DNA from 2 places in the Rothia sp. HMSC064D08 genome. Region 2 is predicted to be linked to the other one. Evidence: riboswitches for the same ligand, from Rfam matches in the RefSeq annotation. Region 2 holds a riboswitch; the other holds the start of a gene.
The links. A riboswitch is a leader RNA that binds a small molecule or an ion and turns the genes downstream of it on or off. The one in region 2 is predicted to bind thiamine pyrophosphate.
Positions count from the first base shown of each region.

Region 1: it holds a riboswitch for thiamine pyrophosphate, as region 2 does, so the genes downstream of both, HMPREF2625_RS02060 (ECF transporter S component) here and HMPREF2625_RS08085 (bifunctional hydroxymethylpyrimidine kinase/phosphomethylpyrimidine kinase) in region 2, are expected to answer to the same signal.

Region 1 covers NZ_KV797894.1:4,142-11,520, forward strand. Annotated here, with positions in the region: gene HMPREF2625_RS02030 (hypothetical protein) at 166-357, opposite strand; tRNA gene HMPREF2625_RS02035 (tRNA-Gly) at 616-686, opposite strand; gene dcd (dCTP deaminase) at 828-1,424, shown strand; gene HMPREF2625_RS02045 (hypothetical protein) at 1,458-2,687, shown strand; gene HMPREF2625_RS02050 (MFS transporter) at 2,790-4,184, opposite strand; gene HMPREF2625_RS02055 (DUF4235 domain-containing protein) at 4,409-4,642, opposite strand; TPP riboswitch at 4,942-5,044, shown strand; gene HMPREF2625_RS02060 (ECF transporter S component) at 5,101-5,700, shown strand; gene HMPREF2625_RS02065 (ABC transporter ATP-binding protein) at 5,791-7,379, shown strand, end outside.
Region 2 covers NZ_KV797900.1:290,871-298,249, reverse strand. Annotated here, with positions in the region: gene HMPREF2625_RS08095 (NAD(P)H-dependent oxidoreductase) at 109-657, shown strand; gene HMPREF2625_RS08090 (NAD(P)H-dependent oxidoreductase) at 911-1,459, shown strand; gene HMPREF2625_RS08085 (bifunctional hydroxymethylpyrimidine kinase/phosphomethylpyrimidine kinase) at 1,573-3,216, opposite strand; TPP riboswitch at 3,317-3,441, opposite strand; gene HMPREF2625_RS08080 (DUF6318 family protein) at 3,640-4,395, shown strand; gene HMPREF2625_RS08075 (hypothetical protein) at 4,439-5,527, shown strand; gene HMPREF2625_RS08070 (ABC transporter ATP-binding protein) at 5,640-7,373, opposite strand; gene HMPREF2625_RS08065 (ABC transporter transmembrane domain-containing protein) at 7,366-7,379, opposite strand, start outside.

The DNA of each region.
Region 1 (7,379 bases), on a different contig from region 2:
TCCTGCGCGCTCATGCGGGCGTTGCGGTGATTTTGCGACGATGCGGCACACGCAGATGTTTCCCACTCAGGCTAGCACACAACCTTTATCGCGGTTCTTGGCGGCGTTTTTATTGCTCTGCTCGTGAGAGAAAATGACTACTGAATCAGCGTCATTGGTTGAAAATTAGGAATATTCGCCGCTGGTATCAAGTTCCTCGAAAAGTTCCTGAGGCGAACTGTACTGTTGGGATGCCAGCACTCCATCCATCATGGCCCGGGTTTCTGCAATGGCCTCTTCAGTTGTTTCGTTATATTGCGGGTATTTACCGGTGGGGAAGACCTTATTTTCTGGGGCAGGTATGGGGGAATTATTCATAATATTCCTGACAAAAAGATTATTGACGTACTTTTACACACATAGACTTTACTGTAAATTCGATCATTTCTATCGCGGGGCTAGCTGAGGAAAATAAAAAAGCCCTGGCAAATACCAGAGCATTTAAGAGCGGCTGACGGGCTGGAGGGTGCGGATTCCGAGCGAGCGAGGTACCAAATCCGCGCCTGGAAGCGATTCACGTCTAAGATTGGGCACACGAAAACCCCTAACAGAAGCTAGGGGTTTATGGTTTATACGAGCGGCTGACGGGAATCGAACCCGCGTATCAGGCTTGGGAAGCGTGCGCTCTACCATTGAGCTACAGCCGCGCATCCGTGAACGGACTTAACCTAGTGTAGCGTGTGCTGCCCCGGTTCGCACACTTTGCCGCAGATTTTTATTTTTGATTTGTCGGCTGTTCTTTTTGAGCAATGGTGAAGTATGGAGTCTGGAGTCGGTATCCTTAGAGTGTGCTTATTTCAGACCGCGATATTCGACGAGAAATTGCTGACGGCCGTATCGTACTTGAGCCGTTTGACGATTCGATGATTCAGCCGGCGAGCGTCGATGTGCGCATCGACCGCTTTTTCCGTCTGTTTGACAATCATAAGTACCCGCATATTGACCCGTCGCAGGAGCAGGAGGAACTGACTCGTCTGGTGGAAGTTGCCCCCGACGAGCCCTTTATTCTGCATCCGGGCGAGTTCGTGCTCGGTTCCACCTATGAACAGGTGACCCTGCCGGCGGATGTGGCGGCTCGCCTGGAAGGTAAGTCTTCACTCGGGCGTTTGGGGCTTTTGACCCATTCAACTGCGGGGTTCATTGACCCCGGATTTTCAGGGCACGTGACCCTGGAACTGTCTAATATGGCGACCCTGCCGGTTATGCTGTGGCCCGGGTCTAAGGTCGGTCAGCTGTGTTTCTTCCGGCTCACTAGCGAGGCTGAGCATCCGTATGGTTCCGGCGCATACGGAAACCGCTACCAGGGGCAGCGCGGGCCGACCGCATCGCGCAGCTACCTGAACTTTCACCGTACAGAGATCCCCGTTGAGAAATCTGGCGACTAGTCGCCGTCCACATGATTTTTTCAAGGAGATACCTTGTCGTTCAAGACAATGGCTTTAAGCCCTGCCGGTGCCGATCTGAAGGTTATTTTTGGTCCCGGTGTTCCCGATGCGCTGCGCGAGCAGATCGTACAAACCTGGGGGAGTCTATCCCCGCGCCTCTTCGATAGTGTGCATGATGCCCTTGAGGCAACCCAGTCTGTGGCGCACGCGATTGTGCTCACGGACGGGAGCGTGAATCTGTTTGATGAGCACCCCGACCTGGTGAACCCGTTCGGGATTCTGCAGATTCTTAATATTCAGAACGAGAAGCAGGCGTTGGAGACCCTGACGTCTAATCTGACGGTTGCGATGATTCAGCAGTTGGCGGGTAAGCGTACTATGCTGCACGCCGCCGCCATTGGCGACCCCGCTACGAAGCGCGCGCTGGTGCTGGTGGGTGCTTCGGGGCGGGGAAAGACGACCGCCGCGCAGTATCTGGGGAAGAAATTCACCTATCTGACGGACGAAACCACGATCGTGGGTGCCGACCGCGAGATTTCCCCCTACCCGAAGCCGCTGTCGCTGGTTGTTTCTGATGACGAGCCGAAGGAACAGCATAACCCTGTGGAGCTGGGTCTGAACGCGGCGGACTGTGAGGATACGAGCTATACAGCCGCTCGCGTTGTCATAGTGGGGCGCACTGATGAGTCCACGAAACCCTATCTTGAGCGTGTGAGCCTGGGGGATGCGCTCATGTCGATTGCCGAGCAGACCTCCGGCGTGGCGCTCAACCCCGAGGGTGTGCTCTCGATTATTCGCCTGTTTGAGCAGTGCGGCGGCGTATGGCGGCTGGTGTATTCCGAGGTTGAAGATATTGAGCCGCTCGTGCGTGAACTTCTCGCCGAGGATGCCGTGCTCCCGAACTCCGAGAGAGTGGACGAATACGAGACCTTTGAGGTGCCCGACCGCCTGCCGAACGTATACCCCAACGGCACGCAGGTTCTTCAGCGCATGTTCGGCACCACCGGGTACCTAGTGGATGGAGAAAGATTCCTACTGCATCACGGAGATTCACTGGATGAGCTTTCCGCATTCGCGGCAGAATGTTGGATTAACGCCGCTCACGAACTGACGGTTCGGGAGCACTACGAAGTTATGCGCGAGCTGTTTGAGGGGTTGCCCGAGGATGCGCATCGCCAGGTTGTTGAGCAGCTATCTGAAAGCGGCATACTCACGATGCGCACCGTAGATGATCCGCTGTATACCGAAGAAAACTCGAACTAAAAAACCCAATAAATACGCGAGCAGATAGCGAATTGCTATCTGCTCGCGGGTTATTAAGACCCGCAGGTCAAGGGGTGCGGGTTAAGGGGAACGAGTAAAGAACTACCGCTGCGCCGCCTTGGCCGCTTTCTTTTCGGCGCGGCGTGCCTTGCGCAGGTGAAGCGCTTGTGGCGATTCTAACGGCAGGGTCATGAGCAGACCCGCCAACACCACGATCATAATGCCGACAATACCCCACACCTGGGCGTTGAAAATCGTGACAAACAGCCCGAACAGCATAGGCGCCAAGAAGCTGGTTGCACGCCCGGTCGTCGAATATAGCCCGAAGAGCTCACCTTCCGTACCGGGATCGGCGATGCGCGCCAAGAAGGTACGCGACGAGGACTGTGCGGGCCCCACGAAAAGCGCGAGAATGAGTGCGCAAATCCAGAAGGTCATGGGGTAGGGGAACAAGAGCAGGGGTACGGCGGCGATTAGGATGGCCACCAGCGAGAAAATAATAATCTTTTTGGGCCCCAGATAGTCATCCAGGTACCCGCCCAGCACCGCGCCTACGGCGGCAACACCGTTGGCGGCAACACCGAAAATAATGACATCCGAAGTGCTGAACCCGAAGGAACCAGCCGCCAGCACGCCGCCGAAGGTGAAGATACCGGCTAAACCATCGCGGAAGATAGCGCTGGCACACAGGAAATAAAGGGTTTGCGGTGCCGTGGTGCGCAGCCGCATAATGGTGCGCCACAGCTCCTTGTAGGCTGCAAAAAGACCGCCTTGGCGTGCCGGAGAAAGCCTGGCTAGGCCGCGTTCTAAGAACCTGAGTTCACCTGTGGGAAGGACCTCCGGGAGCACCCGTTCGCGGCGGCGCATCCGAATTAGCAAAGGCGTGCAGAAGATCAGGCACCACAGGGCGGAGAACAGTGCCACTGCGCGAATATTGAAGGCGTTGTCGGTGCTCAGGTGCAGCCCGTTAGGCTCAAGTACGAAGCCCCACAACACGATAATTAGGGCCACTAGGCCGCCCACATACCCCGCCGACCAACCGATCCCCGAGATTTTACCGATATTATTCGGGGTTGAAATGCGTGGAAGTATAGCGTTGTAATTCACGACCGCAAATTCGCTGAATACGCTCGCCGCAGATACGAGAATCACGCCCAGCCACAGATGCGCTTCATCGGGAAATACGAAAAAACACAGTCCAGAGAACGCCACCAGAGAAAGCGTATTAACACCTAACCAGAAAATACCTTTACCGGATTTATCGGCGCGCTGGCCCGAAACCGGAGCGAAAAAGGCAATACAGAACCCGGCAATGGTCAATCCCAGTGACAGTGCCGCCGATGCATCCTCGGTTGAGCCGAAGTAAGAGCTGGTGAGATAGACCGTAAAAATAAAGGTCATCATGATGGTGTCGAAGCTCGACGAGCCGACATCCCACAGCACCCAAGATGCAACCGAGCGGCGGCTGGTACTGTGGTCGGGAATGCGTCTAGTCATAACGGATGTGTTCACTTTCGTGTAAGACGCAGCTAGGCGCCCTCAATCTGGTGCTGGTCTTGTAGCTTACCCCGGCGACACTGCCGTAGGCATCGCCTCCCAGCGTGCCGAGCGCCTTATTCTCTTCTGAACAGGCAGACTATTCAGCACATCGGAAAGGATGCGCACACCGCTGCAGCGTGAAGGCTGCGGGGCGGCGCATCCACCCAAATTACACCGTGAAATTATGAGAAGAAACGGCGCTGTGCGCGGGCAATACCGACGCTTACCAGGGCACCCACCACGGAGGTGATGACGGTCCACACAATAACATTGCGCAAAGTGTCTTCGGACTCGGGGCCGATGGTAGGAGGTTCGTTACCGGTCACACGCTTCCACGCTGCGCCAAGACCTTTGCTTGTCAGGGCGGCGGCTGCCATATTGGCACCGGTGATAGCAATCTTTGCTACGGGGTTCATATCTTCTCCTCAAAAATCAGAAGTGACTATCCCTAGCCTATCGGCTTTACGGCTCAAATGCAGAGAACATGACCTGTTTTAACGCGCGCATACACGAAAAATCGGGGTAAAAACTCTAGAACGTGAGAAAAAGCACAGTATTGCCGGTCTGAAAGGCGTATACCAGCGGCAAATCAAGGAATCATATTACCGACCTGCCACACGTTCTTGTCATAAACCGATTCAAAAACTCAACGAACTCACAGAAAACGACTCATACAGCATAGAATGTAAACGTTTATAAGCTTCGAACTCTCGAAGCAACACGACAGGGGAGCGCCGCAGACGGGCGCTGAGAGTGCAACGCAGACCCTCGAACCTGATCCGGTTAGTACCGGCGTAGGGAGTCGAAATATGTTTTCTCAACACCCCACCCGCAACGGGTGTGGATGTTCCCCTTCCAATCATGGGAGGAAAATATGTCTCAAAAATCTCGCCTCAGCTGGCGGGTCAATGAAATCGTCATCGTCTCTGTGGTCGCCGCCGCCTGCGCGGTAATCTTCTGGATCTGGGATATTGCCGTAGACCCCGCCACTAAAACGCTCTTCGCGGCGGTTCCCGAATACCGACCCATCGTCGCCGGTATGTGGCTGCTCGCCGGTGTGCTCGGCGGGTACCTTATCCGCAAGCCCGGCGCCGCGCTCTACTGCGAAATCGTTGCCGCCGTCATCTCCGTATTCCTCACCGGAGGCGCCTGGAGCCAATCAATCCTCATCGCCGGATTCTTCCAGGGAATTGGCGCGGAAATAGCCTTCGCCGTGTTCGGATACCGCGTCTGGAACCTCAGCACAGCAGCCTTCGCGGGCGCACTGAGCGGGCTCTTCATGGGTGTCAACGAAATCATCATCTACTACCCAGACATGGAAATCTTCAAAGCCGTCACCTACGTGGTATGTGCGGTCGTCTCAGGAATTGTGCTCGCCGGGGTACTCTCCTGGGGACTCACGAAAGCGCTCGCTAAAACCGGGGTACTCGCCTCGCTGGCCTCCGGCGTGCAGGCACGTACCGCACGCGGATAACGGGCAGGCAGGCGTATGTCACAGCCTATCTCAACGCTCAAACCCTCAAATGCGGAACATCCTGAACCATCCGCAACCCAGGGTGCAACCATGATCGAACCCCACAGTACCGCCCCCGATGCGCCCGCCCGCGGTGCCGCAATCGACCTTCACAACTTCGGTTGGCACCACCCCGGGCGTGAAAAACCCGCGTTCTCGAACGTGAACCTGCGCATCGAACCCGGGCAGAAAGTACTGCTGCTGGGGCCCTCCGGCGCAGGAAAATCAACGCTCCTGCACGCTATCGCCGGGGTGCTGCACGATCACGACGGGCAGAGCCAAAGCGGCAACGCGCGCATCGACGGCGTAGCCCCCGAAGACGCACGCGGACTCATCGGACTCATGCAGCAAGACCCCGAATCATCGGTCGTGCTCGCCCGCGTGGGTGATGACGTAGCCTTCGGCCCCGAAAACCTTGCGGTCGCACGCGAAGAAATCTGGGCGCGCGTTGACGACGCGCTCACCGCCGTCGGGCTCGACTACCTGCCGCATGAGCATCCTACAAATGCGCTTTCGGGCGGGCAGAAACAACGCCTGGGACTCGCCGGAATCCTGGCGATGCACCCGCGTGCAATCCTGCTCGACGAACCCACCGCGAACCTCGACCCCGAAGGCGTTCAACAGGTGCGCGATGCTGTGGTGCAGGCGGTCACGGCAACCGGTGCCACCCTGATCGTCGTCGAACACCGGGTGGGCGTGTGGGCGCAGCATATGGACCGCGTTATCGTGCTCGGTGCCGACGGAGGCATCACCCACGACGGCGCGCCCGAAACCGTGCTCGCCCAAGCCCGCGAAACCCTCATCGCCAACGGCGTGTGGGTGCCCAGGTATGTTCCCGAACCCGCCGCCGTGGCGGCACCGAGCGGGCGCATACTCCTGAGCGCCGAAAACCTTGCGATTACGCGGGAATTTCCGAGCAAAAAACAGTTACGGGCACGCCGACGACAGCTCAAAACCATGCTGGAACCCGCACCCGTGCCCCTGGATATTCCTGCCCTGCGCGGGGGCATTAACCTGAGCATTCGAGAAGGCGAGCACCTGAGTATTCTCGGCCCCAACGGTGCCGGAAAATCAACCCTCGCACTCACTCTCGCCGGGCTCCTCTACGCCCCCAACGGAACCCTGCATGCGCACGAAGCCCTGCGCGAGTTCGACCAAAACCCAACAGCAGAAAGCTCCCTCACTCGCGAGAAAATAGCCGCCAGCTGGGATATTCCCTCCTGGAGTCCCGCCCAGCTGCTCGGGCGCATCGGCTACGTTTTCCAAGAACCCGAATACCAATTCGTGCGCGGCAGTGTGCGCGAAGAACTCGAACTCGGGCCGCGCCGCCTCGCCGCCCTGCGCCGCGAAAAAATTGATGAGGATGCGCTTGCCGCCGCCACCGCATCCCTCGCCGAACGCTTGCGTTTAGACGGGCTCTTAGACGCCAACCCGTTCACGCTTTCGGGCGGACAAAAACGCCGGCTGTCGGTTGCATCCGCTTTGGCGACGGCGCCGCGCGTGCTGATTCTTGACGAACCGACCTTCGGTCAGGATGCGAGCACCTGGGGCGAACTGGTGCGCTTGATTCGCGGGCTTCTCACGGAGGGGGTTGCGGTGATCTCGGTGACTCACGACCTCGAATTTACGGCGGCTTTGGG
Region 2 (7,379 bases):
CAGGGCGTAGAAATCGTGAAAATAAGCAAGGAACCTAGCAGCTCTACTTAAGGCTCGATATATTGGATTCCTAACTTTCCTGTTTATCGCACACAGATTGGATTTATCATGTCAAAGATTCTTGTTATTTCAGGTCACCCGAACCTGCCAGATTCCACCGCAAATAAGACGGTTCTTGATGCCGTAAAAAACCATTTTGGCGATGCGATAAACATGCGTGAACTCGACAAACTGTACGTGAATGGTAAATTCGATGTTCCAGCCGAGCAGAAGGCACTCGCGGAAGCAGATATCGTGGTGCTTCAGTTCCCTGTGTACTGGTATTCGGTGCCGGGATTGTTGAAACAATGGATTGATGACGTTTTCGAGTATGGCTTCGCATACGGTTCGCAAGGCACGGCGCTGCGCGGCAAGAAACTCTTAATCTCTGCGACTGCGGGAGCTCCCGAGAATATGTACCGTGATGCTTTGCCGTATGAGCTCACAACCACATACGCCGATTTTGGGAATACTGCCGCTTTCACGGGTATGGAGTTGGAAGAACCTATTTTCAGCTACGGCGCATCAAGTGATCCGGGGAATGCCGCAGCGGTACGGGCTATTGGTGAGAATCATGGCACCAAACTCATCGCCAGGTTAGAATCCTTGCGGGCTTAGTATATTGCGGTTGCTATTTTCTTTTTCGGCGGCATCGCATTAGGTATTTGTCATGCATTTTATGGGTAATGTTGTGCATCGTACACCTTCTGGAAAACTAAAAGCTTGTTAGCAGTATGTATTAGATTCGGCATAATGTTCACAGGCAGACATAGGGAATAGCGTGCTAATATACGAAGGTGGCAAACTTGAGCTTATACTTGAATCAGCACTCACAAGCTCATGATTCTGATGTTTAATAGATTGGATGACTATGTCTAATATCCTGATTATTTCGGGGCACCCTGACCTTACGACTTCTAACGCTAACAAGGCTATTCTTGATGCCGTGCGGGCACGGTTCGGCGATAACGTCAAGATTCGTGAGCTCGACAAGCTGCGTGTAAACGGTAAGTTTGACGTACCTGCTGAGCAGAAGGCACTTGTGGAAGCAGATGTCATTGTTCTGCAGTTCCCGGTGATGTGGTATTCAATTTCTTCTCTGCTGAAGCAGTGGATTGACGACGTTTTCGAGTACGGCTTCGCGTATGGAGAAAACGGCACCGCTTTGCAGGGTAAGAAGCTTCTGATCTCTGCAACCGCTGGCGCTATTGAAGATGTCTACCGCACTATGCTGCCACGCGACGTATCTGCTACGTTGACCGAGTTTGAGAACACCGCAGCGTTCACCGGTATGCCTCTTGAAGAACCACTGTACAGCTACGGCACCACTGGCGACCCCGATAACCCCGCTGTTGCTCGCGCCATTGGTGAGGATCACGGCAAGCGCCTGATTGAGCGTCTGGAGGCTCTGGGGGCATAGTCCCTTTTACCTACCTGCTAAAAGGCTCTTTATCCAAATCAAGCGGTGAAAAATACGCTTGATTTGGCTAAAGAGCCTTTTACGTTGTCGTATGCGGGCCGACCAGTGGGATGTTACCGCAACGCTCTATGAGCCTGGTCGAAAAAGTCACGTTCATATAGGCATGCGCTCATATATGCCTGCGCGGCGGCAACACGCTGACTGGGGGAAGCCTGTTCAAATGCTTCCTCAACAACCGCCACGCAGCGGCGCACATCTGCAGCAAACTCTTCGCCGCCATACACCGAAATCCAGGCATTATACGGATGTTCCTCGTGGGTTTTCTCCAAGAGCCGGTAACCGATCTCAAGGTACAGCCAGTAGCATGGAAGCGCCGCAGCTGCACCCACCACATAATCCTCACCAGCGGCAGTAGCACGTAAAAAGTTCGTGTACCCCATTGTCACTGCCGAAGGTGCACCACGCCGAATACCACCCTGCTCCGCAGGAATAGCGGGATGCGCCGCCAACCATTCATCGTGCAGAAGCGATTCCTCAACAATTGCCGCCTGGGCACCCGCAGCCCAATGTACCTGACCTTGCGATGAGGTGGCACGTGCCGAAAGAGTAGCTAAGGCGCGAGAATACTGGGCAAGGTACTGCGCATCTTGGTCTAAATAGAAGCCGAATAAATCCTCGTCAAGCGTGCCGTCGCCCAGCCCGCGAATAAAGGGCAAATCGAGAATGTCACGCCAAATATCACCGGTAGCTTGCCACAGGGCGGCAGTCCACGGACCCGCCGGGGCTACCTTCGACTCTGGGGATTTCCGCTGCGCAGGTTTCACCAAATTCTTGGGGCTCTCGCCCGTAAGATTTTTATCAGCGTATAAGTGCTCCCACGGTTTCGTATCGGCTGCATGTTCCAAACGGCGAGCACGTGCCTGATGATCGACCGGTCCGTGACCCTGCCCGCTGCCCACGTGCAGTTCCTCACCCGCGATAATAGCCTCGTTGAGCCACCGGGTGCTCCATGCCAGCGCGTTCGTGAGTACTCGTACACTCAGCTCATTATTGCCATTCACAAGAGCAAGTCCAAGGCGGGTAGCAAGACTTGATGAGAGCGAGCACCCGGTACCGTGGGTATTCTTCGTTTGGACGCGATTGGTGGCCACATGTGTATGAGTTCCATCAGGGAAAACAGCCGAGTTTCCGGCGTCCTCCCCCGTCAGGTGACCGCCCTTAACAATCACGATCGTGCCAGTGCTCCCCGCGAGCTGAGCCGCCTGGTTATGCGCCTCCTTCAAAGTCTGGGCAGGGTTGCTCTCACAGAGCACCGCGAGTTCGGCGATATTCGGAGTGATAACATTTGCCTGCGCCACCAATTCGCGCAGTGCCTGCTCGGCGTCTTGACTAATCAGGCGATCGCCGCTGGAGGCAACCATCACCGGATCAAGTACCACCACTGGTACCGGATGTTCTGCAAGCCAGGTCTTGACGGTAGTGATAGTTTCAACATCGCCGAGCATACCAATTTTAACGGCATCCACAGTCACATCGTCGAAAACTGCCGCAAGCTGTTCTTGTAAAAACTCGGTGGGTGGAGCAAAAATGCTGCGAACCCCTTGTGTATTCTGTGCGACAAGCGCGGTTGTGGCGCACATACCGTAACCACCGCTTGCGGCAATAGACTTGAGATCAGCTTGGATTCCAGCACCGCCTGTAGGGTCGGTTCCGGCAATGGAAAGCACACGAGGCGTAGATGTGTTTAATAGCGTCATAGCTATAAGTCTCCTTGGGATGGGCGTGGCATCGCTGCAAACGCACCACGCTATCTAGATAATGATGAATCGGGTGTTTCAGAAAGAAGGTTAATGCTGCTCTGCCACGGTTCGATATCCCTTCGCTAGTTCTAACTAGAGCAGGTTCAATGGGTATATCTCAGCTCCAGATCACAGCGCCGTGCTGTGTATCCGTTACAAAATGGAGCACCCCATATCGCGTTTTCACTGTAGCATATACCGTTGGGCTCAATAGGTTCACGGACTTTATGTGTTATTGCCGTGCACATATCTCTAAGTTTTGGTAATTTTCAAACTCTTATAAAGTAATATTTCTTATTCTTTACATGTAACAGTACTGTTGAAAAGGGTCGCGCTCCCCTGCGGCCTGCTGTATATTCACCCAACCACGAAAGTTCACTGATGAGCATTCCTGCCCTTAGGCACAACAGTGTGCCTCAAAAAGTCCTCAACCGTCGTGCCCTGATAGCCTTCGCATCGGGGATCTGCGTTACTGAGTTCCTGACCGCTTGCGGAGAGCAAGCACATGAGACGGCATCTGCTCGTGCCGAAACATCCAACACCACAGACGGTAGCTCCAGCCCACATGGTACCGAATCTGCCTCACCTGAGGCCCAGGCACATCCGACCTTCACTAAGGGTTATTCTGGTGGCTCTGAAGCGCCCAAAGGTGAGTACCGTCCTGCAGACGAAAAAGGACCCGCGCAGAACGTCCCCAAGCCCAAAAAGCCCGAAGACATTGGGATTGAGACACCGGAGGCGCTTTTTCACTTTATTCAGTATTGGAACGACCTGCGGAATTACGCTATACAGACTGGAGACGTACAACCATATGCTGACTATACGTCTGAAGGTTATAAAGAAGAGGAAGAGATTGCCAACTATGTCTATAGGCTCTACCAAAAGGGAGGATGGGCAGTTGGTGGTACTAGAAAACTCACCTTTGACCCGTCCACTCTGATATCGCCAAGCGATCACGTTTACCTCATCATCGGAAATATTATCGCTAACGATGTCGTCTACTTAGATAACGAAGACTATAAGACCCATACCTATCCCTTGTCCGAACAAAATAAGAACACTATCGAGTTCGGTATCGTTTTCAAATCAACTGGTCACTGGGCATTTGCTGGGATGGAAAAAGTTGAGCTCAAATAAGAAACGCGTTTTTTGCGCTATAACAGTAATTTTCTTCTGTACAGTGTCATACTCTTCTTCTGCTGCAAACGACTATTCAGGCAATATCCACGGAGGTAAACTCACGGTTAAGGGAACCTCGTCTTCCAGCAATTCACAACAGCCTAACGAACCTCATACGGTACCTCAACAAAGTAATGGATATCGAGATACTGACGCGAAGCAAGGTATCGCCGATACAGGCTCTAACGCTCCCGCAACCGTGAGTAGTGTAGGAAATACCTTCGATGTCTACAATGGTAATGCTTCTAAAGATGCGCCCTGTCTCTACCAAGGGAAACCTGGTAAAGTAGCCCGTGTTCCCCTACCCATTGACGATTCAGGCAACTATAAACAATACGGTGTCGTTCAGTCAGGAAACGGCGGTATAACGTGCGTTCCCAACGATCCTGCAGACCAAAACACACCTGAAAACGAACCTACTGCCGATAACGCCCAAGTTCGCACCCAAAAGATAGAGCACCAGGTTCGGGAGCAACTCGCCGAACTTACCACCACAAAACCCGCACTACATTTCGACGGGCATGAGCCCCACGTCAATACCGGGATCAACACAAACTTCTATGTGACCGGTGTTAAAACAGCAGCACGTGATACTACTATCCTTGATGAAGAAGTCACGATAGAAGCTGTTCCCGTTGCCTATACCTATGAGTACGGTGCCGGCGACCCTGTTTACACAACGCGGGATTCAGGAACCGCGCAAGGCTCTGTCTGGGACAAGAGTAAACGTAACTTTAAACCCACCGATACCAGCTATGCTTTCAAAGAATCCGGCAACTATCATGCTTACGTTACTGTCACCTATCAGGGTCGGTACCGTCTCAAAGGTGGAGACTGGAATATTGTTGGCTCGCTTACGGTTCGCAGTGATCCCACTCTAGTACGCGTGTGGGATACCGAGGTGCATTCTGTAGGTAAAACCTGCCGCGAAGACCCTGGTGCTCGAGGATGCCCAGAACATCCGGATGAGCCCGATCGTAATAACCCGAATCCAAAGTTAACGCAGCCTGACCCAGTGACAGGGCAGCATTGGCATCGCGATGACTCGGGAGCAGGCGATACCGAATGGCGGCTCCATAAGAAAAAATAAATCCCAACCAATTCTATAACCTGTCCGAGCGTCGTACACTTTTCTTCTCTATCGTGCCGTTGTGCCCATCTACAAGAAGGGCAGAGAGTGTACGGTTCTTGACTATCATCTTCTAGGTCAGAGCGAAAATCTCAGCGGGCGTGCCCTCAGCGGTAATCATGCCTTCCTGAAGCAAAACGGCACGGTCTGCCAGGGATGCGATACGCGCATCGTGCGAAATAATCAACACAGCACGATTCGCGAGCACGGCCTGTAATGATTCGGTCGCGTCCACAAGCTCAAGCTGGGTGGTCGATTCATCAAGAATAACCGCGTGAGGGTTTGCCGCGACGATGCGCGCTAAAGCAAGCTGCTGAATCTGGTCACGGGTGAGTTCATGATCTCCCGTACCGATGCGCGTCTTCAACCCTTGGGGAAGCTCACGCCACCAGCGGGCGTTAACAGCATCCAGAGCTTCACCGATCTGTTTCTTGGTGGCCTCTGGTACTACAGCAGTGAAATTATCAATAACGGTACCAAAGAAAATATGTGCCTCTTGGGTACAGACTAGTAGTCGCGGCCTACCATCTTCGTACTTGTCGGTTGGAAATTCCCCATTGCCAACTGGTTTTCCCAGCACACGGATTGTACCGTCAAGCGCGCTCAAGGAACCGCCAATGAGCCTTGCAAGCGTGGTTTTTCCAGAGCCAGAACGCCCCACTAACGCTAAGCACTCCCCAGGTGCAATCTTCAGATTAATATCAGTCAGTACAAGCGCATCTGAAGAATAACCGTACGAAACATGGGAGCACTCGATTACATGTGCGGTATTCCCCAAAGTTTCATGATGTTGTGCTCTACGAATATCTTTGCGCCGAGCACGCTGCGCTTGCGCCAGATTAATAATCCCAAACACACGCCCCATATTAACCAGCATTATGCGTATATTGCCCACGTGATGCCCCAAAATATCCGCCATAGTTCTCAGGCTGAAAACCATAATGGATGCAGTCGCCAAGGCACCCCAGGTTGCCCACCCTTGCATGACGCAGAAGGACCCCCAGAGCAAGCAGATAACGGTAGGGAACCACGCATTCAGAGCATCAAGCGTGTAATAATTCTGGCGTATACGCACCATCTTGAGTGTAGCCCGATAACGCCGGTCGTTATCAGCCTCGAATGTTTCGTTGCGGGCATCATGCACCCCAAGTTCACGAATGGTGGATGCGCCCCGGACGTTCTCGGTCAGCACGCTATTAAGCTCGCTCGTAATCTCCTGCACGCTCTGATTTTCACGGGCAAGACGCGGCAGAAAATATCCCATCAGCAAGCCCAAGCCGATAATCATAGGCAGGAAGATAACGCTCAGAGGTATGCTGAGTGCGGCAAGTGAAACCATAGAAACTACGAAATACAGAATCACAAAAAGAATTTCGAGCAGGTCAAAGCTGACGGCGTTCGAGGCTGAAGACAGGTCATCAGTTACTCGTGTGAGCAGGTCGCCGCTGCCGGATTCCTCGACGGTTCGCGCATCAAGATTTAGAGTTGCATCGATGGTATCTATACTTGCTTGGCGTGTTACGAGGGCGCCAAGACGGGCGGCGCTGTACATAGCCAAAAGCATCACGATGGCTTGAGCAACAGTAGCGGCAAGAATGATCAATACAGGTTTCCACGGAAATTGCGCATACTTACCAGCCACAACGTCGTCAACAGTTGCACCAATCTGCAGAGGCACTACCGCGCCCATGACGCTGCTCAACACATAAACCATAAAAGTGAAGAATGCACGCCCTCTATAACGCACAATATAAGAACCCATTTTCTGCACAACCACACGGGGCGGTTCGGTTGGTAACTTAGACATGATTTA